DNA from 2 places in the Streptomyces sp. NBC_00440 genome. Region 2 is predicted to be linked to the other one. Evidence: predicted binding sites of a transcription regulator. Region 2 holds the regulator's gene; the other holds the start of a gene.
What was found. Region 2 encodes HspR, which represses chaperone genes until heat shock. Its sites were predicted from a motif close to TTGAGNNNNNNNNNCTCAA; they were not measured.
Positions count from the first base shown of each region.

Region 1 (10,827 bases), 1.3 Mb from region 2:
CGGCCGCCTTGAGGCGGAGCATCGACTTCGGGGTGAAGACGACCAGCGGCTTGTGGTGCGGGTTGTGCACCTGCCACCGCAGGAGGTGGAAGTAGTTCGACGGGAGCGTCGGCATGGCGACCGTCATGTTGTTCTGCGCGCACAGCTGGAGGAAGCGCTCCGGGCGGGCGGACGAGTGGTCCGGGCCCTGGCCCTCGTAGCCGTGCGGGAGGAGCAGGGTGACGCCGGACGTCTGGCCCCACTTCTGCTCGGCGGCCGAGATGTACTCGTCCACCACGGTCTGCGCGCCGTTGACGAAGTCACCGAACTGCGCTTCCCACATGACCAGCGACTCCGGGCGGGCCAGCGAGTAGCCGTACTCGAAGCCCATCACCGCGTACTCGCTGAGCAGCGAGTCGTAGACGTTGTAACGCGCCTGGTCGTCGGAGAGGTAGAGCAGCGGGGTGAAGTCCTCGCCGGTCTTGCGGTCGATGAGCACCGCGTGCCGCTGGCCGAAGGTCCCGCGGCGCGAGTCCTGGCCGGAGAGGCGGACCGGGGTGCCCTCCAGGAGCAGCGAGCCGATGGCGAGGGTCTCGCCCATCGCCCAGTCGATCGTGCCCTCGTCGATCATCGCGGCCCGGCGCTGCACCTGCGGCAGCAGCCGCGGGTGCACGGTGATCCGGTCCGGGATGTTGACCTGCGACTCGGCGATCCGCTTCACGACCTCCTGGGAGATCGAGGTGTCCACGGCGACCGGGAACTCGGCCTGCGGGACCGGCACCGTGGCCTCGGCGGGCTCCGCCGTGGCCTCGCGGACCTCCGCGAAGACCTTCTCCAGCTGGCCCTGGAAGTCCTGGAGCGCCTGCTCCGCCTCTTCCAGCGTGATGTCGCCGCGACCGATGAGGGACTCGGTGTAGAGCTTGCGCACCGAGCGCTTCTTGTCGATCAGGTCGTACATCAGCGGCTGCGTGAACGAGGGGTTGTCGGCCTCGTTGTGACCGCGGCGGCGGTAGCAGATCAGGTCGATGACGACGTCCTTGTTGAACGCCTGGCGGAACTCGAAGGCGAGGCGCGCGACACGCACCACGGCCTCCGGGTCGTCGCCGTTCACATGGAAGATCGGCGCCTCGATCATGCGGGCCACATCGGTGGCGTACATCGACGAGCGCGACGACTCCGGAGCGGCGGTGAAGCCGACCTGGTTGTTGATCACGATGTGCACGGTGCCGCCGGTGCGGTAGCCGCGCAGTTGCGACATGTTGAGCGTCTCGGCGACGACGCCCTGGCCCGCGAAGGCCGCGTCGCCGTGCAGCGCCACCGGCAGCACGGTGAAGTCCGTGCCGCCCTTGTTGATGATGTCCTGCTTGGCGCGCGCGATGCCCTCGACGACCGGGTCGACGGTCTCCAGGTGGGACGGGTTGGCGGCCAGCGAGACCTTGATCTGCTCGCCGTCCAGACCGGTGAAGGTGCCCTCGGAGCCGAGGTGGTACTTCACGTCGCCCGAACCGTGCATCGACTTCGGGTCGAGGTTGCCCTCGAACTCGCGGAAGATCTGCGCGTACGACTTGCCGACGATGTTGGCCAGCACGTTGAGACGGCCGCGGTGGGCCATCCCGATGACGACCTCGTCGAGGCGCGACTCGGCGGCCGAGTCGATGACCGCGTCGAGCAGCGGGATGACGGACTCGCCGCCTTCGAGCGAGAAGCGCTTCTGGCCGACGTACTTGGTCTGCAGGAAGGTCTCGAACGCCTCCGCCGAGTTCAGCCGGCGCAGGATGCGCAGCTGCTCCTCGCGCTCGGGCTTGGCGTGCGCGCCGCGCTCGATGCGGTCCTGGATCCACTTGCGCTGCTTGGGGTCCTGGATGTGCATGAACTCGACGCCGGTGGTGCGGCAGTACGAGTCGCGCAGCACGCCCAGGATGTCGCGCAGCTTCATCATCGACTTGCCGGCGAAGCCGCCGACGGCGAACTCGCGCTCCAGGTCCCAGAGGGTGAGCCCGTGCTCGATGATGTCCAGATCGGGGTGCTTGCGCTGCTTGTACTCCAGCGGGTCGGTGTCGGCCATGACATGGCCGCGGACCCGGTAGGAGTGGATCAGCTCGAAGACGCGGGCGGCCTTGGTGACGTCATTGTCGTGCGAGACGTCGATGTCCTTGAGCCAGCGGACCGGCTCGTACGGGATGCGCAGCGCCTCGAACAGGTCGTCGTAGAAGCCGTTCTCGCCGAGCAGCAGGTTGGCGAGGATCCGCAGGAACTCGCCGGAGGCGGCACCCTGGATGACCCGGTGGTCGTAGGTCGAGGTCAGGGTCATGACCTTCGAGATGCCCAGCTTGTTCAGGGTGTCCTGCGAGGTGCCCTGGAACTCGGCCGGGTAGTCCATCGCGCCGACACCCATGATGAGGCCCTGGCCGGGCATCAGACGGGGCACGGAGTGGACGGTGCCGATACCGCCGGGGTTGGTGAGCGACGCGGTGACCCCGGTGAAGTCGTCCATCGTCAGCTTGTTCGCGCGGGCGCGGCGGACGATGTCCTCGTAGGCCTGCCAGAACTCGAAGAAGTTGAGCGTCTCGGCCTTCTTGATGGCCGCGACGACGAGCTGGCGGTCGCCGTTCGGCTTCACCAGGTCGATGGCGAGGCCGAGGTTCACGTGCGCCGGCTTGACCAGCGTCGGCTTGCCGTCCTTCACCGCGAAGGAGTGGTTCATCGACGGCATGGCCTTGAGGGCCTGCACCATCGCGAAGCCGATGAGGTGGGTGAAGGAGACCTTCCCGCCCCTGGCGCGCTTCAGGTGGTTGTTGATGACGATGCGGTTGTCGAAGAGCAGCTTCACCGGGACCGCGCGGACGGACGTGGCCGTCGGCAGTTCGAGGGAGGCGTTCATGTTCTTCGCGACCGCGGCGGACGGGCCGCGCAGTGTGACCAGCTCGGGGCCGGCGGGCGCCTCGGGCTCGGCGGCGGGCTCGGCCTTCGCAGCGGCCTTGGCGGCCGGTGCGGGCTTCGCGGCGGCCGCGGGCTTCGCGGCGGCAGGCGCGGCCGGAGCCGGGGCCTGCGGCGCTGCGGGCGCGGCAGCCGGGGGAGTACTGGGAGTGGCGGGCGCGGCCGTGGTGGGAGCAGCCCCCGCGGCTGCGCCACCCTGCGCGGTGGCCGTCCGGCCGCTCACGCCCGACTGGTGGGGAGGATTCGGGCTCACCGGGTCCGCACCCGCGGTGGGAGCACCGGCAGAACCTGGCTTGTAGTCGGCGAAGAAGTCCCACCAGGCACGGTCAACCGAATTCGGGTCCTGGAGGTACTGCTGGTAGATCTCGTCGACGAGCCACTCATTGGGACCAAAAGCGTCAGCAGGACTCTTGTCCTGCCCCTCCTGGTCGGTCGAGATGCTCGAATTACTGGGGGACTGAGACGACACGGCGTTAACCGCCCTCTTCCGCTTCACAAGGTGATGGACAGCGGAAATAAAGGCTACGCCTCCCTGGCCTGGAGGCGCAGGCTGGGCGGTCCAACGTCGTGTAAGTCACACTCGAAAGCTGGTTTCGGGGCTTGAAATGGCGGGAAACAAGCGTGGTTCCGCGTTATGCGGGTATGGCGCATCACGGCTGCCGCCCCTTGGCCGACACCCTCTGACGCGCTTACCCGCGTGTTCGGTACGGAACGCGGGCTTCCGCTGGAGACTTTACGTCAACTTGGTGTTTTGGATACGCCCGGAAGAGTGACGCGTATCCGGCAGCCACGGGACGATTCGGCCACCCCGATCCGCCCGCCGTGCAGATCGACCGCCCAGCGGGCGATGGCCAGACCGAGCCCGGTGCCGCCGTCGCTGCCCGGACCGTGCGGGGACGGGGCGCGGCCCCGGTTGAAGCGCTCGAAGACCCGGTGCCGCTCGGACTCGGGGATCCCCGGGCCCTCGTCCGTGACCTCCAGGTCCAGCGACTCCGGCTGCTGGCCGCGCCGGGCCTGCACGGTGACCCGGCCGTGCGGCGGGGAGTGTTTGACCGCGTTGTCGATCAGGTTTGCGACCACCTGGTGGAGCCGCTCGGCGTCCGCGTGCGCCGTCAGCTCGGGCGGCGAGACATCCAGATGGAGATGGACGTCCGTCCGGGTGTGCTGGCCGCCGGAGCCCGAGGCGCCCGCGCGCTGAGCGGCTGCGAGATTCGCCTCCTTCAGCACGCCCGAGAGGTACGGCCACACCTCGAAACGGGCCGCCTTGAGCGGCACCACCCCGTTGTCGAGGCGGGAGAGGTCGAGCAGCGTCTCGACGAGCCGGCCCAGCCGCTCGGTCTGCTTGAGCGCGGTGCGCATCGTCTCGGGGTCGGCGGCCGACACCCCGTCCACGACGTTCTCCAGCACCGCCCGCAGGGCCGCGATCGGGGTCCGCAGCTCATGGGAGACGTTCGCGACCAGTTCCTTGCGGTGCCGGTCCACCGCCTCCAGGTCCTCGGCCATCCGGTTGATGGTCGTGGCCAGGTCGCCCAGCTCGTCCCTGCGGTCGGCGCCGCTGACCCGCCGGGTGTAGTCACCGTGCGAGATCGACCGGGCGACGGTGTTCATCTCGTCCAGCGGCGAGGTCAGGCTGTGCGCCACGAACTGGGTGATCAGCATCGAGGCGATCACCGAGAACACCGTGATGAACCGCAGCTCCGTCTTGGTGCGCAGCGCCACCAGGAGCAGCCCCGTGGTGATGAAGACCGACACCACCACGAGCGTGCCCAGCTTGGCCTTGATCGAGACCGGGAAGGGGCGCTGCCGGTTCCACGGCCGGGGCCGGGTCAGCAGCCGGCTCAGATCCCGGCCCAGCTCCCGCCCCAGGTCCCGGGGCCGGACACCGCTCCAGGTCCGCCGGCACCGCGGACGGGTCATGGTGCCGGGGTCTCCAGCGCGTACCCGACACCGTGCACCGTACGGATGCGCTCCGCGCCGATCTTCCTGCGGAGTGCCTTGATGTGGCTGTCCACGGTCCGGGTGCCGGACGCGTCGGCCCAGTCCCAGACCTCGGCGAGCAGCTGCTCGCGCGAGAGGACGGCACGCGGGGTGTTCGCCAGGCAGACCAGCAGATCGAACTCGGTGGGCGTCAGATGCACGTCCTCGTTGCGCACCCGCACCCGCCGCTGCGCGTGGTCGATCTCCAGCTCGCCGAGGCGCAGGATGCCGCTGCGCGGTGTCGAGGCGGCAATGGTCGCCCGCTCCACCCGCCGCAGCAGGACATGGACGCGCGCCGCCAGCTCGCGCATCGAGAACGGCTTGGTCATGTAGTCGTCGGCGCCGACACCGAGTCCGACCAGCATGTCGGTCTCGTCGTCGCGTGCCGTCAGCATCAGGACCGGTACCGGCCGCTGCGCCTGGACGCGGCGGCAGACCTCAAGGCCGTCGAAGCCGGGCAGCATCACGTCGAGGACCATCAGGTCCGGCTGCCAGCCCTGGGCCGCGTCCACCGCGGCCGGCCCGTCCGTTGCCGTCTGCACCTGAAAACCCTCGGCCCGCAGCCGTGCGGCGATGGCGTCGACGATTGTCGGGTCGTCCTCGACGACCAGCACCCGGCGCTGGGCGCCCGGGGTGGCCGCGACGCCGTTGTGGGTGGTGTGTGTCTGCTCCATCGCCCGCCCCTGGAAGTGCGCTGTTGATCTGCGTTCTGCTGCGTACGCGGCTGTGTCCCAGCTGCGCTCTTGGACAAGGCGTCCAGATCTCGTCTGCCGGTCAGCAGACTAGATGCCCGGACGCCGTCCCGGCTACGCAGGGCGAACACCGAGATGGACCACGTCGGGAACGCCCCGGGCAACTGGGATCTCTTCGGTCCTTACCCCGATGAATCCGGCATTCCGCAAGGCTTCCTCAAAAGTCGCCGATGGCTGAGCCGACCAGACGGCCAGGATTCCTCCCGGTTTGAGCCGTTCCATACAGGCTGCGAGCCCGTCGGCGGTGTAGAGCCCGCCGTTGTCGTCGGTGACCGTCCACCCCGGTCCGTTGTCGATGTCCAGGCACAAAGCGTCATATGCCGATGAGGATCCGTGCATGTGTGCGACCAGATCGGTGGGCAGGATCACAGTCCGGGGATCGGCGAGCGCTGCGCCGGAGATCCGGGCGAGCGGGCCCTCCAGGTGCCAGTCGATGACGGCCTGCTCGCGCTCGACGACCGTGATCCGGCCCCAGCGGGGGTCCGTCGCGGCGTGTGCGAGTGAGAATCCGACGCCGAGTCCGCCGATGAGTACGGAGGGACGGTCGCGGCCGGGCGGCAGCGCAGCCAGGGCCGCGTCGATCAGCAGCCGCTCCGAGCGGCCGTCCGACGTGTCCATCAGGAAGCAGCCGTTGGCGATGATCTCGAAGTGCTCCCCGCGCTCGCGCAGTACGACCTCGCCGTACGGCCCCTCGCGCCTGTCGAGCGTGCGTACGTCCCCGGTGCCGGTACCGGGGACGGGGACGGGGACGGTCTCGGTGTCGCCGGTGTGCTCGGTGTCGATGGGGGTTCTCCTCCCGGGTCGCCCCCGGACGCCGCGGGGGGTGCGGGGGTTGCTTCGTGTGGTGGATGTCATAGGCGCGGTCGGAGGCTATCCCGGAGAGTGAACGTTGGGGGAAGTGGAGTCGAACGGGAAGACCGACGGCCGACGGGACAGACAGAGTGCACCACACGCAGCGGACACGACGCCCGGCCGGTGGCACCGGCCGTACCTTGCTGCCCCTGCTGCGCCTGCTGCCCACCCCCACCGGAACGCCCTTCACGTTCGCCTACGTCCTGGTGCTGGTCGCCACCTCGCTCTTCGCCGAGCACGCCGACCCGCACACCGTCACCGCCGTACTGCGCGGCTCCAGTACCGACATGGCGCATCTGGCCCGTACCCCGCTGCTCGTCCTGGTGGGCAGCGCCCTGTGGATAGCCGGCGGCCTGCTCTCGGTGTCCTCGGCCGGCTTCCTGCTCGTCCTCACCGCCCTGGAGCGCCGAATAGGCGCGCTGCGCACCGGCGCGGTGTTCCTGGCGGGGCACGTCCTGGCGACGCTGGCCACCGAGATCCCGGTCGGTGTCGCGGTCGCCACGGGCCATCTCCCCGACTCCTCGCTCCACCGTTTGGACTACGGCATCAGCTTCGGACTGATGGCCGGTGTCGGGGCCCTGGCCGGACTGCTCCCGCCGCTGCTGCGCTGGCCCCTCCTGGCGGCCGTCGCCACGGCGCTCGTACAGGCGCTGCTGACCCTCGACGACCCCCTCACCGACTGGGGTCATCCGATCTCGCTCGCCATCGGGGTGGCCTGCTGGCCGCTGGTGCGCCGCTGGGAAGCCGCCAGGACCGGCCGTGCCCCTCAGGCACCCGGGCCGCCCCTATCGCCCGTACCGGCGAACTCAGCCACCGCGACCCCCTCGGCGAGCGCGTCCGCGACCTCTCCCGACAGCTCCGCCGACGCCTCCACGACGGCCTTCTGACCTGGTGGCGGGTCCGATCGCTGAGAGCGAACGGCCGCCCGGGAACACCAGCACCTCTCCTGGCATTGAGTGTGCATAGCTCAACTTCACTGCCTAAGGGGAGATCATGGCTGACACGTCCACACCGCTCACCCTGCCCGTGCTGCCGCTCGACGACGAGGTCGTGCTGCCCGGAATGGTGGTGCCGCTGGACCTTTCCGACGCGGACGTAAGCGCCGCCGTGGAGGCCGCCCAGGCGTCCCCCGCCCGCTCCAGCGGCAACAAGCCGCTGGTCCTGCTCGTTCCCCGGCTCGACGGCAGCTACGCGAGCACCGGTGTCCTCGGCACCGTCGAACAGGTCGGCAGACTCTCCGACGGAGACCCAGGAGCCCTGGTCCGCGGCCGCGGCCGGGTCCGTATCGGGGCCGGCACCACCGGCCCGGGCACCGCGCTCTGGGTCGAGGGCATCCATGTCGACGAGACCGACCCCGAGCCGCTGCCCGGCGCGGTCACCGCGCTGGTCAAGGAGTACAAGGCGCTCGCCACCGACTGGCTGAAGAAGCGCGGGGCCTGGCAGGTCGTCGACCGCGTCCAGCAGATCGAGGGCGTGTCGGCCCTCGCGGACAACTCCGGCTACTCACCGTTCCTCACCCTCGCCCAGAAGACCGAGCTGCTGGAGACCGCCGACCCGGTGGCCCGGCTGAAGCTCGCCGTCCAGTGGCTGGGCGAGCACCTCGCCGAGCAGGACGTCGCCGAGTCCATCGCCAAGGACGTCCAGGAGGGCGTCGACAAGCAGCAGCGCGAGTTCCTGCTCCGCCGCCAGCTGGAGGCCGTCCGCAAGGAGCTCTCCGAGCTCAACGGCGAGGCGGACGACGAGTCCGACGACTACCGGTCCCGCGTCGAGGCCGCCGCCCTCCCCGGGTACGTCAGGGAGGCCGCGCTCAAGGAGGTCGAGAAGCTGGAGCGCTCGTCCGACCAGAGCCCCGAGGGCTCCTGGATCCGGACCTGGCTGGACACCGTCCTCGAACTGCCGTGGAACGAACGCACCGAGGACGAGTACGACATCAGGGGCGCCAAGGCAGTCCTGGACGCGGAGCACTCGGGCCTGGAGGACGTGAAGGAGCGCATCACCGAGTACCTGGCCGTGCGCAAGCGCCGTGCCGACCGCGGCATGGGCATCGTCGGCGGCCGCCGCGGCGGCGCCGTGCTGGCGCTCGTCGGGCCGCCCGGGGTCGGAAAGACCTCGCTCGGCGAGGGAGTGGCGCACGCGATGGGCCGCAAGTTCGTCCGCGTCGCGCTCGGCGGCGTACGGGACGAGGCCGAGATCCGCGGACACCGGCGTACATACGTCGGCGCGCTGCCCGGACGGATCGTGCGGGCGATCAAGGAGGCCGGCTCGATGAACCCGGTCGTCCTGCTCGACGAGATCGACAAGGTCGGCTCGGACTTCCGGGGAGACCCGGCGGCCGCCCTGCTCGAAGTGCTCGACCCGGCCCAGAACCACACCTTCCGGGACCACTACCTGGAGGTCGAGCTCGACCTGTCCGATGTGGTGTTCCTGGCCACCGCGAACGTGCTCGAAGCCATCCCGGAGGCGCTGCTCGACCGGATGGAGCTGGTCAGGCTCGACGGCTACACCGAGGACGAGAAGGTCGTCATCGCCCGCGACCACCTGCTGCCCAGGCAGCTGGAGCGCGCGGGTCTTGAGCCCGGCGAGGTGACGCTCGACGACTCCGCGCTGCGCAAGCTGGCGGGGGAGTACACCCGCGAGGCGGGCGTCCGGAATCTGGAGCGGGCCGTCGCCAGACTGCTGCGGAAGGTCGCCGCCCAGCACGAGCTGGGCGAGCAGGAGCTGCCGCTCACCGTCACCGACGCCGAGCTGCGGCCGCTGATCGGGCGGCCCCACCATGTGCCGGAGTCCGCCCAGGACCCGGCGGAGCGCCGTACGGCGGTGCCCGGTGTGGCCACCGGCCTCGCGGTGACCGGCGCGGGCGGCGACGTCCTCTTCGTCGAGGCGTCGCTGGCCGACCCCGAGACCGGCGCGGCGGGGCTGACCCTGACCGGCCAGCTCGGCGACGTCATGAAGGAGTCGGCACAGATCGCGCTCTCCTTCCTGCGCTCGCGCGGTGCCGAACTGGAGCTGCCCGTCGCGGACCTGAAGGAGCGCGGGGTGCACATCCACTTCCCGGCGGGCTCGGTGCCCAAGGACGGCCCGAGCGCGGGCATCACGATGACGACGGCGCTGGCGTCGCTGCTCTCCGGCCGGCAGGTCCGAACGGACGTGGCCATGACCGGCGAGGTGTCGCTGACCGGACGGGTGCTGCCGATCGGCGGTCTGAAGCAGAAGCTGCTGGCCGCGCACCGGGCGGGCATCACGACCGTGGTGATCCCCAAGCGGAACGAGGCCGATCTGGACGATGTGCCCGCCGAGGTGCTCGACACGCTTGAGGTGCACCCGGTGACGGACGTACGCCAGGTCCTGGAGATCGCGCTGTCCCCGGCGGAGGTACGGGTTCCGGCGGCCGCCTGACCGCCCGGTGCCGTACAGGACCTACAGGCACACGCAGGGCCCCCGACGGCACGCCGGGGGCCCTGCGCAGTCCGCGGTGCAGTCCGCGGTGAAGTTCTCCGTGCGGTACGCGGTGCAGTTCGCGGCGTCAGCCGTTGGCGAGTGCCTGCACCCGGTCCAGTGCGCCGTTGAACTTGTCGTGGTCGCCGACCGTCGGTCCGGTCGAGGTGTACTGCCACATCGTCTGGAAGCCCCACCCGGCGGGCAGCGCGCCCGGCGCCGAGTCGTAGCGGGCGATCCAGAGCGGGTTGGTGGCCCCGAAGCTGCTGTTGTTCCCCGTGCACTGCGTCCACCAGCTGGTCGCGGTGTAGATGACCGCGTCACGCCCGGTGAGCGACTTGTAGGTGTTGGCGAAGTCGTGGATCCAGGCGACCATCGATGCCGCGCTCAGGCCGTAGCAGGCGTCACCGTACGGATTCCACTCGATGTCCAGCACACCGGGCAGGGTCTTGCCGTCGCGGGACCAGCCGCCGCCGTGGCTGACGAAGTAGTTCGCCTGGTTCGCACCGCTGGAGTCGTTCGGGGTCGCGAAGTGGTACGCGCCGCGGATCATCCCGACGTTGTACGAGCCGTTGTACTGCTGGGTGAAGGAGGGGTTCGTGTAGTAGTTGCCCTCGGTGGCCTTGGTGTAGGCCCACCGCACGCCGCTGCCCCACAGCGTCGCCCAGTTGACGTTGCCCTGGTAGCCGGAGACGTCGACGCCTTCGGTCTGGACCGCCGAGGGGGTGTTGCGAGGGCTGCCGCCCTGGCCGTCGTGCGCGATGACACCCATCCCCATGGTGGCCGTGCCGCGCGCGGGGGTGTCGGCCGCGGAGGCCGCGCCGGGCAGGGCCAGCAGGGAGGTGAGAAAGGCGAGAAGGATCCCGACTGCGGCGGTGCGTCCGCGTCGGGCCGT
Region 1 is NZ_CP107921.1:5,690,122-5,700,948, forward strand. Features, by position in the region: gene OHB13_RS25650 (multifunctional oxoglutarate decarboxylase/oxoglutarate dehydrogenase thiamine pyrophosphate-binding subunit/dihydrolipoyllysine-residue succinyltransferase subunit) at 1-3,385, opposite strand, end outside; gene OHB13_RS25655 (HAMP domain-containing sensor histidine kinase) at 3,655-4,746, opposite strand; gene OHB13_RS25660 (response regulator transcription factor) at 4,830-5,567, opposite strand; gene OHB13_RS25665 (spermidine synthase) at 5,700-6,500, opposite strand; gene OHB13_RS25670 (rhomboid-like protein) at 6,638-7,384, shown strand; gene lon (endopeptidase La) at 7,491-9,893, shown strand; gene OHB13_RS25680 (lysozyme) at 10,021-10,827, opposite strand, start outside.
Region 1: lon (endopeptidase La) is a predicted target of HspR. The motif match lies at 7,450-7,468, and genes of this name have one in related genera.

Region 2 (10,827 bases):
CTGCCACACACCGTGCGGGCAGTAGTCCGTGATGGTCTGGTAGAGCGGTCTGTGCGCGTCGAACCAGGCCAGCATCCCGCGCATGTAGTCGGTGTCGTCGCCGTTCCTGTAGAGACCCCACTCGGGGTAGGAGATCTGCTTCTTGTGCGCGGTCGCGAAGTCGACCTGCGCCTGGAGCCCGTACGGACCCTTCACCTGATCCTCGAAGGTGTCGCCCGGTGGCTGGTCGTACGAGTCCATCCCCACGATGTCCACCGTGCGGTCGCCCGGGTAGCACTGCGTCCAGGGGATGTCGTCCGGGCCGCGGTTGGGCGTGAAGTCGAACTTGAACTTCTGGCCGGGGACGGAGCGCATCGCGGTGACGATCCGCTTCCAGTACGTCTTCCAGCCCTGCGGGTCGGGGCCGCAGCGCTGGGTGTAGGTGGTGCCGTTCATCTCCCAGCCCAGCACGATCACCGTGTCGGGGACCCCCAGCCGCACCAGCCGGGTGGCCAGCTTGCGGTAGTGGTCGTCGAAGTCGCCCCGGGCGCCCTGGCCGATGAGGTCCCGGACCTCGTCGTCCGACAGATTGTCCTCGTTGTGCTCCTGCATGGGCACGTTGAGCACGAACATCCGGTCGGGCTTGGCGCGCCGCCACTTCGCCCAGGGGCTGAGGAAGTCGGGCTGCCCCTCGATGTTCGACCAGACGTCGCCCGGCAGGTAGGTGTGCCCCACCCGCAGCTCCGCACCGCCCAGCCAGTGCGAGAGGTCCGCCATCCGGGCGATGCCCTCCGGCCCGTAGTCCAGGTAGGCGCCCACCGCGGGCACGGAGTCCTTCGGCACGGCGGGCAGGGGGCCCTTCGGCGCAGTGGGTACGGAGTCCTTCGCCGCGGGTGCCGCATCCTTCGGCGCCACAGGAGCGGATCCGGAGGGGGACGGGGCGGGAGGGGGCGGCGGCTTCAGTGCTCCGTGCGCGCCGCCCGCACCGGTCAGGAGAAGACCGGTGGCCACACCAGCGATGCATGCGCCCCTCAACCGACGGCGTGAATGCGGCATGGGCTTCTCCTCGTGAACTCGTGTACCGGTGAACTCGTGTACTCGTGAACTTCGAACTCGTGCACTGGTGAAGGTGACGGAATCTGAATCCGCGGAATCGTGAGCTATTGGTCAAACCGTCCACCCGACGGGCCGCACGGGCGCGCTGCGCTGGGCCATCGGTGCGTTCCGTGACCCTCAGTCAGCTCCATCCAGGTGAAGGACGCGACGCCACGCCGTGGCTCGGGGGTCGGTGACACACGCGTACGCCCTGACCGGTGGTTTGCGGCCCGCGGTTCCGCCATCCGGGTGAACGGCCACCGTGGGCGTCCCGGCCCGCCACTAGGGTGCCGAGCCATGACCGCATCCCACACCGCCACAAGCAGTGTCCAGCGCGACCACTTGGGCACCCTCTCCGTGCTCGCCTGGTCCGGCGACCCCGAAACGAACAACACGCCCTATCTGCTGGCCTATTCACTCGGTGACGGCAAGGACGGTGCCGAGGCGGGTGAGGCCGCCGTACGCACGCTCTTCGGCGAGCTCGGCATCCCGCTGGGCAGCTCGCTGGCCGACGGCTCCCGGCCCGGCTTCCCGGTCAAGCTGCTCGTCGAGGGCGGCCAGGCCGCCATCAACATGCCGTATCTGAGCGCTCAGTGCCCGGTCCCGCCGGAGTGGCTCCAGGCCGTGGCCGACCGCGGCGAGGTGCACTTCATGTTCGCGAGCAAGCCGTGGCCGGAGGCGGTGCCGGGCAGGCCCGTCTCCGAGGAGGTCCTCAGCGCCTTCGTCGGCGACGAGGGCATGCTCGCCACCTCCGCACACTGCATGCTGCCGGTCACCAAGTTGCGGAAGTAGCCCCGCCCCGCCCTGTCACGCGGTGGCCTCCGGCCCGCCCGCTGTCACTGCACGGGCGGGTCGAAGGCGAACCGCAGCGCCCGCACCCTGTTGTCGAAGTTCGAGCCGGCCAGCTCGGGCAGGCCCACCGCACGGAGCGCCTGCGGGCGGCTCAGCAGCTCCCGGAAGAGCGCCTTGATCTCCTGCCGCGCCAGGTGCGAGCCCAGGCAGAAGTGCGGACCGCCGCCGCCGTACCCCAGATGCGGGTTCGGGCTGCGGGTGATGTCGAAGGCGTCCGGGTCGGTGAAGACCGCCTCGTCGCGGTTGGCCGACGCGTAGTAGAGGACCACCTTGTCGCCCGGCCGGAAGAGGTGCCCGCCCAGCGTGTACTCGGTCCGTACCGTCCTGCGGAACTGGATGATCGGCGTCGAGTGCCGTACGACCTCGTCGACCGCCCCGTCGGCGTACCGCTCGAAGTCCGACGTGAGCAGGGCACGCTGCTCCGGGTTCTCGGTCAGCAGCGTCAGCGCGTGGGTGATCGCGTTCCGGGTGGTCTCCACCCCGGCCACCATCAGCAGCGAGAAGAACGAGCCCAGGCTGCGGGCGCCGAGCCCCTGCCCGTCGACATCGGCGCGCACCAGCGCGGAGATCAGGTCACCGGTGGGCCGGCGCCGCCGCTCGCGGCCGAGTGCCGCCATCATCAGATGCATCCGGGCCAGCGCCCGCAGCCCGCGCCCGGGGTCGCGCAGCCGGGCGCCGATGCCGCGCCGCACGCCCGCGTTCTCCGACGCGTGGTCGACACGGCCCGCGATGTCGGCGCGGTAGCGCTCCGGGATGCCCATGAGGTTGCAGATGACCTCGAACGGCATCCGCGAAGCCACCGACGCCACGAACTCACCGGGCCGCTGCGCGATCATGTCGTCCACGATCCGCCCGGCGACCCGGCGGATGTCCTCATCGGCCGCGGCGAGCAGCCGCGGTGTGAAGGCCCGGGAGACCACCCGGCGGAGCTGGGTGTGATGCGGGGCGTCCAGGTTGACCATGGAATCGCCGAACAGGAACCTGACCCAGCGGGCGGGCTCCGGCGTGGTGACACCGGGGGCGCTGGCGAACACCTCGGGCAGCCGGCTGGCCCGCACCACGTCGGCGTGGCTGACCAGTGCGTAGAACCCCTGCTCGGGCCTGCGCCAGGTGGCGGGACGCTCGGTGAAGTACACGGGGCGGCCGAGCTTACGGAGCGCGGCGAAGGCGTCCAGCCTTACGGCGCACGGCAGTTGCCAGAACAACGGGTCGGCGAGATCCGCCTCCGCCGGGTGAACCGTGTGCCGCACGGCCGGCCGTGCCGGGACCCTCATCCGTCGATGTCCTTCCCGCCGGGCCGAACAGCCCTGGTCCGGCCGTCATCGTGGCGCATCCACGGCGGCGACGGCCGTCCCCGCCGGGCCGGTCGGACAAGTTCCCGCCCCGGCGCGGGACATTCCCCTCGTACGGCCGAACGGCCGCCGGGCCGGGAGCAGCGGAGTGAGCCGCAGCTGCTGGTCGGCGCGCCGATGTTGTGACTTGTCTGAATAACTGTTTCCTCGTGCCGTCGTTGTCACCGAAGGCGCGGCCCCGTGTGCAGCGTGCGCGGCGGACCGCACTGACCAGCGGGGTGAACCGGAAGGAGCCAGGATGAGAACGTCCACGCGCGGCACGGCGGGGAGGGAGCGGGCGGGATCGCGAGGGCAGTCGGGTCAGGCAGGACCGGCCGACCCGACAGGTCGTCAGGGACCCACGAAGCAGCCGGAGCTGCTGTCCCGCCGCGGTGCGCTGCGCGCCCTGTTCGCGGCGGGCGCGGTCGGCGGTACGGCGGTGGCGCTGGCCCCGATCGTGCGGACGGCCGCCAAGGGCCAGGAGGGCGACGACGGGAAGAACGTCCTGTCACCGGGGCCGCCGCAGGAGCTGCGGAACGTGTTCGACGAGATGTACCGGGGCCGGCGCATCCGGGGCCGCGCGGAGGGCGGCTACACCGAGGTGACCGTCGACGGCAGGCCGCTGCACCTCATGCGGCGGGCCGACGGCAGCTATCTCAGCATGGTCGACCACTACGAGTCGTACCCGACGCCCCTCGCGGCGGCGCGCGCCGCGGTCGATGAACTGGGCGCGGCCCAGCTGTCGTTGACACTCATGCACCAGCTCTGACCGGGGAGGTTCCTGACTCGTGTACACCCGCAAGAACCAGAAGGACCTCACGGCCACCGAGAAGAGGCGGTTCGTCTCCGCCGTCCTGGAGGTCAAGCGCTCCGGCCAGTACGACGACTTCGTCCGCACGCACGGCGAGTACTACGTGCCGGACGGTTCGCGGGGGAAGCGGGTCGCCCACATGGCGCCCACCTTCTTCCCCTGGCACCGGCGCTTCGTGCTGGAATTCGAGCGCGCCCTCCAGGCGGTCGACCCCAGTGTCACCGTGCCCTACTGGGACTGGACGGTCGACAACACCCCGGCTGCCGGGCTCTGGGGAGACGACTTCCTCGGCGGCGACGGCAGGAGGTCGGACGAGCAGGTGATGACCGGGCCCTTCGCGTACCGCGAAGGGAATTGGGAGGTCACTGTCGGCGTGACCGACAACCGGTTCCTGACCCGCAACTTCGGCCGCCCCGCCCGCCCCGTTTCGCTGCCGAGCCGGGCCGATCTGGCCCGCGCGATGAGGGAGCCGCTGTACGACGCGGCCCCGTGGGACTCCACCGTGCCGAACGGGTTCCGCAACACCTTCGAGGGCTGGTCGGTCGGCAACGGCCCGCCCTGGCGCAACCACAACCTGGTGCACCGCTGGGTGGGCGGCGCGATGAACACCGCGACCTCGCCCAACGACCCGGTCTTCTGGCTGCACCACTCCTTCTGCGACCTGGTGTGGGACCGCTGGCAGAAGGCGCATCCGCACGCCGGGTTCGTCCCCGCCAGGAAGCTCTCCCCGAACGATCCGCAGAGCGGCCGGATCTTCAGCCTGGACGAGCCGATGGAGCCGTGGGGCGTCAAGCCGTCGTCGCTGCTGAGCCATGCGTCGCTCTACCGGTACGCCTGAGACAGCGGTACAGCCGGGACCCTGCGGACACGCGGGCCCTGCGGACACGGCTGCGGCCATCCCCTCGGAGGGGATGGCCGCAGGTCGCGGGAGGCGCTGCCTCTCGCCGTTTCAGCTGGGTCGGACCGGTGGGCCGGTCTCTCAGTTGCCGTAGCCGTCGTGGCCGTAGCCACCGTGGTCGTGGCCGCGGTCGGCGTTGACGCAGGTGTTGCCGAACGCCGGGTTCAGCAGACCGATGACGTTGACGGTGTTGCCGCAGAGGTTCACCGGGATGTGCACCGGGACCTGGACCTGGTTGCCGGAGATGACACCCGGGGAGCCGACAGCGGCACCGTGGGCTCCGGCGTCGGCGGCGGCCAGACCGGCGGAGCCGGCCAGGACGGCGCCGGTGCCCGCGAGTACGGCAGCGGCCTTCGCGATACGCGACATTGCGTTCTCCTTGGAACATTGGAACAGGAACATTCAGGGTCAGCCGCAGCGATTTCACGGTCTGACGTGTCGTTCAACGCCGCAGCGCACCGGCGGTAACGGATCACGATCAAAGTCACCGGGGTTCGGGCGAAGGGCCGGCGGTTCCCGCGGAAGCGGAATCGCGCCGGGCGATGACCTATTCGGGGCGATAGGCTCATTCGTGGCATCTGCCGTGGCATTCTGCGGCGCCACGCTTCCCGCGCTGGGCCCCTGTGAGCCCCGGCCGGACCCGGCCGCACCCACTCCCACCAGGGCTTTTCCTGCGTTGCGCATAAGACCGGGATAAAAGTTGAGCGCCCTCGGCTCAGGTCGGTTGACTCCGCGGGATCTGTCGTGCACTCTTGAGCCAGTTCCACTCAAGTAGTCAGCTGGAGGATTCACCATGGCACGTGCGGTCGGCATCGACCTGGGCACGACTAACTCCGTCGTCAGCGTTCTCGAAGGCGGCGAGCCCACCGTCATCACCAACGCCGAAGGCGCCAGGACCACGCCGTCCGTCGTCGCCTTCGCCAAGAACGGCGAGGTGCTCGTCGGCGAGGTCGCCAAGCGCCAGGCAGTCACGAACGTCGACAGGACCATCCGGTCGGTCAAGCGCCACATGGGCACCGACTGGAAGATCGACCTGGACGGCAAGAGCTTCAACCCGCAGCAGATGAGCGCCTTCATCCTGCAGAAGCTGAAGCGTGACGCCGAGTCGTACCTGGGGGAGAAGGTCACCGACGCGGTGATCACTGTCCCGGCGTACTTCAACGACTCCGAGCGCCAGGCGACGAAGGAGGCCGGCGAGATCGCGGGCCTGAACGTCCTGCGCATCGTCAACGAGCCGACGGCCGCCGCTCTGGCGTACGGGCTCGACAAGGACGACCAGACCATCCTCGTCTTCGACCTCGGCGGCGGCACCTTCGACGTGTCGCTCCTGGAGATCGGTGACGGCGTGGTCGAGGTCAAGGCCACCAACGGTGACAACCACCTCGGTGGTGACGACTGGGACCAGCGCGTCGTCGACTACCTGGTGAAGCAGTTCGCCAACGGTCACGGCGTGGACCTGGCCAAGGACAAGATGGCTCTCCAGCGTCTCCGCGAGGCCGCGGAGAAGGCGAAGATCGAGCTGTCGTCCTCGACCGAGACCACGATCAACCTGCCGTACATCACGGCGTCGGCCGAGGGCCCGCTGCACCTGGACGAGAAGCTCACGCGCTCGCAGTTCCAGCAGCTCACCGCCGATCTGCTGGACCGCTGCAAGAGCCCCTTCCACAACGTCATCAAGGACGCGGGCATCCAGCTCTCCGAGATCGACCACGTCGTTCTCGTCGGTGGCTCGACCCGTATGCCGGCCGTCGCGGAGCTCGTCAAGGAGCTCACCGGTGGCCAGGACGCCAACAAGGGTGTGAACCCGGACGAGGTCGTCGCGATCGGCGCCTCGCTCCAGGCCGGTGTCCTCAAGGGCGAGGTCAAGGACGTCCTGCTCCTCGACGTGACGCCGCTGTCCCTCGGTATCGAGACCAAGGGAGGGATCATGACGAAGCTCATCGAGCGCAACACCACGATCCCGACCAAGCGTTCCGAGATCTTCACGACGGCCGAGGACAACCAGCCGTCCGTGCAGATCCAGGTCTACCAGGGCGAGCGCGAGATCGCGGCGTACAACAAGAAGCTCGGGATGTTCGAGCTGACCGGTCTGCCGCCGGCCCCGCGCGGTGTGCCGCAGATCGAGGTCGCCTTCGACATCGACGCCAACGGCATCATGCACGTCGCTGCCAAGGACCTCGGCACCGGCAAGGAGCAGAAGATGACCGTCACCGGTGGCTCCTCGCTGCCGAAGGACGAGGTCAACCGGATGCGCGAAGAGGCCGAGCAGTACGCGGACGAGGACCACAAGCGCCGCGAGGCCGCCGAGTCGCGCAACCAGGGCGAGCAGCTCGTCTACCAGACCGAGAAGTTCCTCAAGGACAACGAGGACAAGGTCCCGGGCGACGTCAAGACCGAGGTCGAGGAGGCCCTCACCGAGCTGAAGGAGAAGCTCAAGGGTGAGGACACCGCCGAGATCCGTACGGCCACCGAGAAGGTCGCCGCGGTCTCGCAGAAGCTCGGCCAGGCGATGTACGCGAACGCCGAGGGCGCCGCTGCCGCAGGCGGTGCGCCGGGTGCCGAGGGTACGGAGCAGGCCACCGATGCTCCTGACGACGTGGTCGACGCCGAGATCGTGGACGACGAGAAGGACGGCCGTCAGGGAGGCGCCGCATGACGGAGGAGACTCCGGGCTTCGAGGAGGAGCCCGACGTCCCCTCCGGCGCGACCTCCGAAGACGCCGCGTCGAAGGCCGCCGGGCCCGACTCCGGGAAGGAGTCGGAGCCGGCGGCCCCGGCAGGGGACGCACAGAGCAGCGGTCAGAACAGTCAGGAAACAGCTCTCACCGCCCAGCTGGACCAGGTCCGTACCGCGCTCAGTGAGCGCACCGGGGACCTCCAGCGGCTCCAGGCGGAGTACCAGAACTACCGCCGCCGGGTGGAGCGGGACCGGGTCCAGGTCAAGGAGGTCGCCATCGCGAACCTCCTGTCCGAACTCCTCCCGACCCTCGACGACATCGGTCGCGCCCGGGAGCACGGCGAGCTGGTCGGCGGCTTCAAGTCGGTGGCCGAGTCGCTGGAGACGGTCGCGGCGAAGATGGGCCTCCAGCAGTTCGGCAAGGAGGGCGAGCCCTTCGACCCGACGATCCACGAGGCCCTGATGCACTCGTACGCGCCGGACATCACCGAGGACACGTGCGTGGCGATCCTGCAGCCGGGGTACCGGTTCGGCGAGCGCACCATCCGTCCCGCACGGGTCGCGGTGGCCGAGCCCCAGCCGGGCGCGCAGTCCAAGGACGACGCGCCGGACGAGGACAGCGGTGGCCCGGACGAGGGCTGACATCAGTGAAGGCTGACATCAGTAGGGGCTGGCATCAGTATCAGTAGCGACCGGAAGGAGGGACGTCGGGGATGAGCACCAAGGACTTCGTCGAGAAGGACTACTACAAGGTTCTCGGCGTCCCGAAGGACGCCACCGAGGCCGAGATCAAGAAGGCGTACCGGAAGCTCGCCCGCGAGCTGCACCCGGACGCCAACAAGAGTGACGCCAAAGCCGAAGAGCGGTTCAAGGAGGTCTCCGAGGCGAACGACGTCCTCGGCGACCCCAAGAAGCGCAAGGAGTACGACGAAGCGCGTGCTCTCTTCGGCAACGGCGGCTACCGGCCAGGGCCCGGCGCCGGCGGCGGCTCCTTCAACTTCGACCTGGGGGACCTCTTCGGAGGCACCCCGGGCGGGGGAGCGGGGCAGCCGGGCGGCGCGGGCGGTTTCGGCGGCGGACTCGGGGACGTGTTCGGCGGGCTGTTCAACCGGGGCGGTCCCGGTACCACCCGCACCCAGCCGCGCCGCGGCCAGGACATCGAGTCCGAGGTGACGCTCAGCTTCACCGAGGCGGTCGACGGGGCCACGGTCCCGCTGCGGATGTCCAGCCAGGCGCCGTGCAAGGCCTGTTCGGGTACCGGCGACAAGAACGGCACCCCCCGGGTCTGCCCGACCTGCGTCGGCACCGGCCAGGTGTCGCGCGGCAGCGGCGGCGGCTTCTCACTGACCGACCCCTGCGTGGACTGCAAGGGCCGTGGGCTCATCGCCGAGAACCCCTGCGAGGTCTGCAAGGGTTCCGGGCGGGCGAAGTCCTCCCGGACCATGCAGGTAAGGATCCCGGCGGGCGTCTCCGACGGCCAGCGGATCAGGCTGCGCGGCAAGGGCACCCCGGGCGAGCAGGGCGGCCCGGCCGGTGACCTCTATGTGATCGTCCATGTCGACGCCCACCCGGTCTTCGGCCGCAGGGGCGACAACCTCACGCTCACCGTGCCCGTCACCTTCACGGAGGCGGCACTCGGCGGCGAGGTCAAGGTACCGACGCTCGGCGGCCCCCCGGTCACGCTGAAACTGCCCGCGGGTACGCCCAACGGCCGTACGATGCGGGCCCGGGGCAAGGGTGCCGTACGCAAGGACGGCACCCGGGGGGACCTGCTGGTCACCGTCGAGGTCGCCGTACCGGCGGATCTCAGCGACAAGGCACGTGAGTCGCTGGAGACGTACCGCGAAGCGACCGCGGGGCAGGACCCGCGCGCGGAGCTTTTCCAGGCCGTGAAGGGAGCTTGAGATGAATGGCCGCCGAGGACGACGTGACCCTGCCATGGGTTACGAACTGACCGACGAGACCCCCGTGTACGTCATCTCGGTCGCCGCTCAGCTCTCCGGCCTGCACCCGCAGACCCTGCGCCAGTACGACCGTCTCGGCCTGGTCTCACCGGGCCGGACGGCCGGCCGGGGCCGGCGGTACTCGGCCCAGGACATCGAACTGCTCCGTACGGTGCAGCAGCTGTCCCAGGACGAGGGCATCAACCTCGCGGGCATCAAGCGCATCATCGAGCTGGAGCACCAGGTCGCCGCGCTCCAGTCCAGGGTCGCCGAACTCTCGGCGGCGGTGGACGGCGCGGCGGTGGCCATGCAGCAGCGCGAGGCACAGGTCCACGCCTCGTACCGGCGCGACCTGGTCCCGTACCAGGACATGCAGCAGACCAGCGCACTGGTGGTCTGGCGACCGAAGCCGAAGCGGTCGCCGGAGTAGGGCAGTTCGTGTGAGTGAGGTCCGAGGGCCGCTACCCGGAGGGGTGGCGGCCCTCAGGCGTGTTCACGGCGGTTGTGGCTGTCGAGCATCCCGGACTGTGCGATGCGGACGCCCAGTTGCACCCGGTTCGTGGTGCCGAGCACGGTGGAGAGGTGTGCGATGTGGGTGCGGCAGGTGCGGACGCTGATCCCGAGCCGTTTGGCGACGGCTTCGTCGGGGTGTCCTTCGCTGAGGAGCCGGGCGACGGCGTACTGGCGCTCGGAGATCCCTGCCTCGGCCGGTACGGGTGGGGCAGGTTCGTGCAGGGGGATCCCCTGGCGCCAGAACCGTTCGAAGACGGTGGCGAGGTATTCGACCAGTGCGGGGTGGCGCAGTTCCAGGGCGGTGGTGCGGTCCGCGCTGGCGGGGATGAACGCGACCGAGCGATCGACGATGATCAGGCGCTCGGGGATGTCGTCCAGGCTGCGGATCTCTATGGAATCGCCCATCTGCTTCAGGTAGTCACGCAGTCCCGGGCTGTGCAGCGAGGACCGTTGGTAGAGGGTGCGCATGTGGGCTCCGCGTTCGCGCAGCGCGAGATCCCTGGGCAGAGCGGTGCTCAGGGCGTACTCGCTGCGCGGTCCTGGCTGGACACACATCATTTCCGTGCGGCATTCGTTGGTGGCACGGTCGATCGCGGTGTTGATGCGCGGGAAGCCTTCCAGCACCACGATTCCGGGCGAGTCCTCCGGTGGACGCGGGGTGTCGAGTGCGATGAACCGCTCCAGGGTCTCCGCGATCCTCACCTCGCGCGAACGGCGCGTGTGGATCTC
Region 2 is NZ_CP107921.1:4,361,143-4,371,969, forward strand. Features, by position in the region: gene OHB13_RS19730 (glycoside hydrolase family 26 protein) at 1-1,035, opposite strand, end outside; gene OHB13_RS19735 (DUF5949 family protein) at 1,372-1,866, shown strand; gene OHB13_RS19740 (cytochrome P450) at 1,911-3,200, opposite strand; gene OHB13_RS19745 (tyrosinase family oxidase copper chaperone) at 3,517-4,026, shown strand; gene OHB13_RS19750 (tyrosinase family protein) at 4,046-4,906, shown strand; gene OHB13_RS19755 (chaplin) at 5,048-5,335, opposite strand; gene dnaK (molecular chaperone DnaK) at 5,760-7,622, shown strand; gene grpE (nucleotide exchange factor GrpE) at 7,619-8,284, shown strand; gene dnaJ (molecular chaperone DnaJ) at 8,356-9,546, shown strand; gene OHB13_RS19775 (heat shock protein transcriptional repressor HspR) at 9,548-10,015, shown strand; gene OHB13_RS19780 (helix-turn-helix transcriptional regulator) at 10,069-10,827, opposite strand, start outside.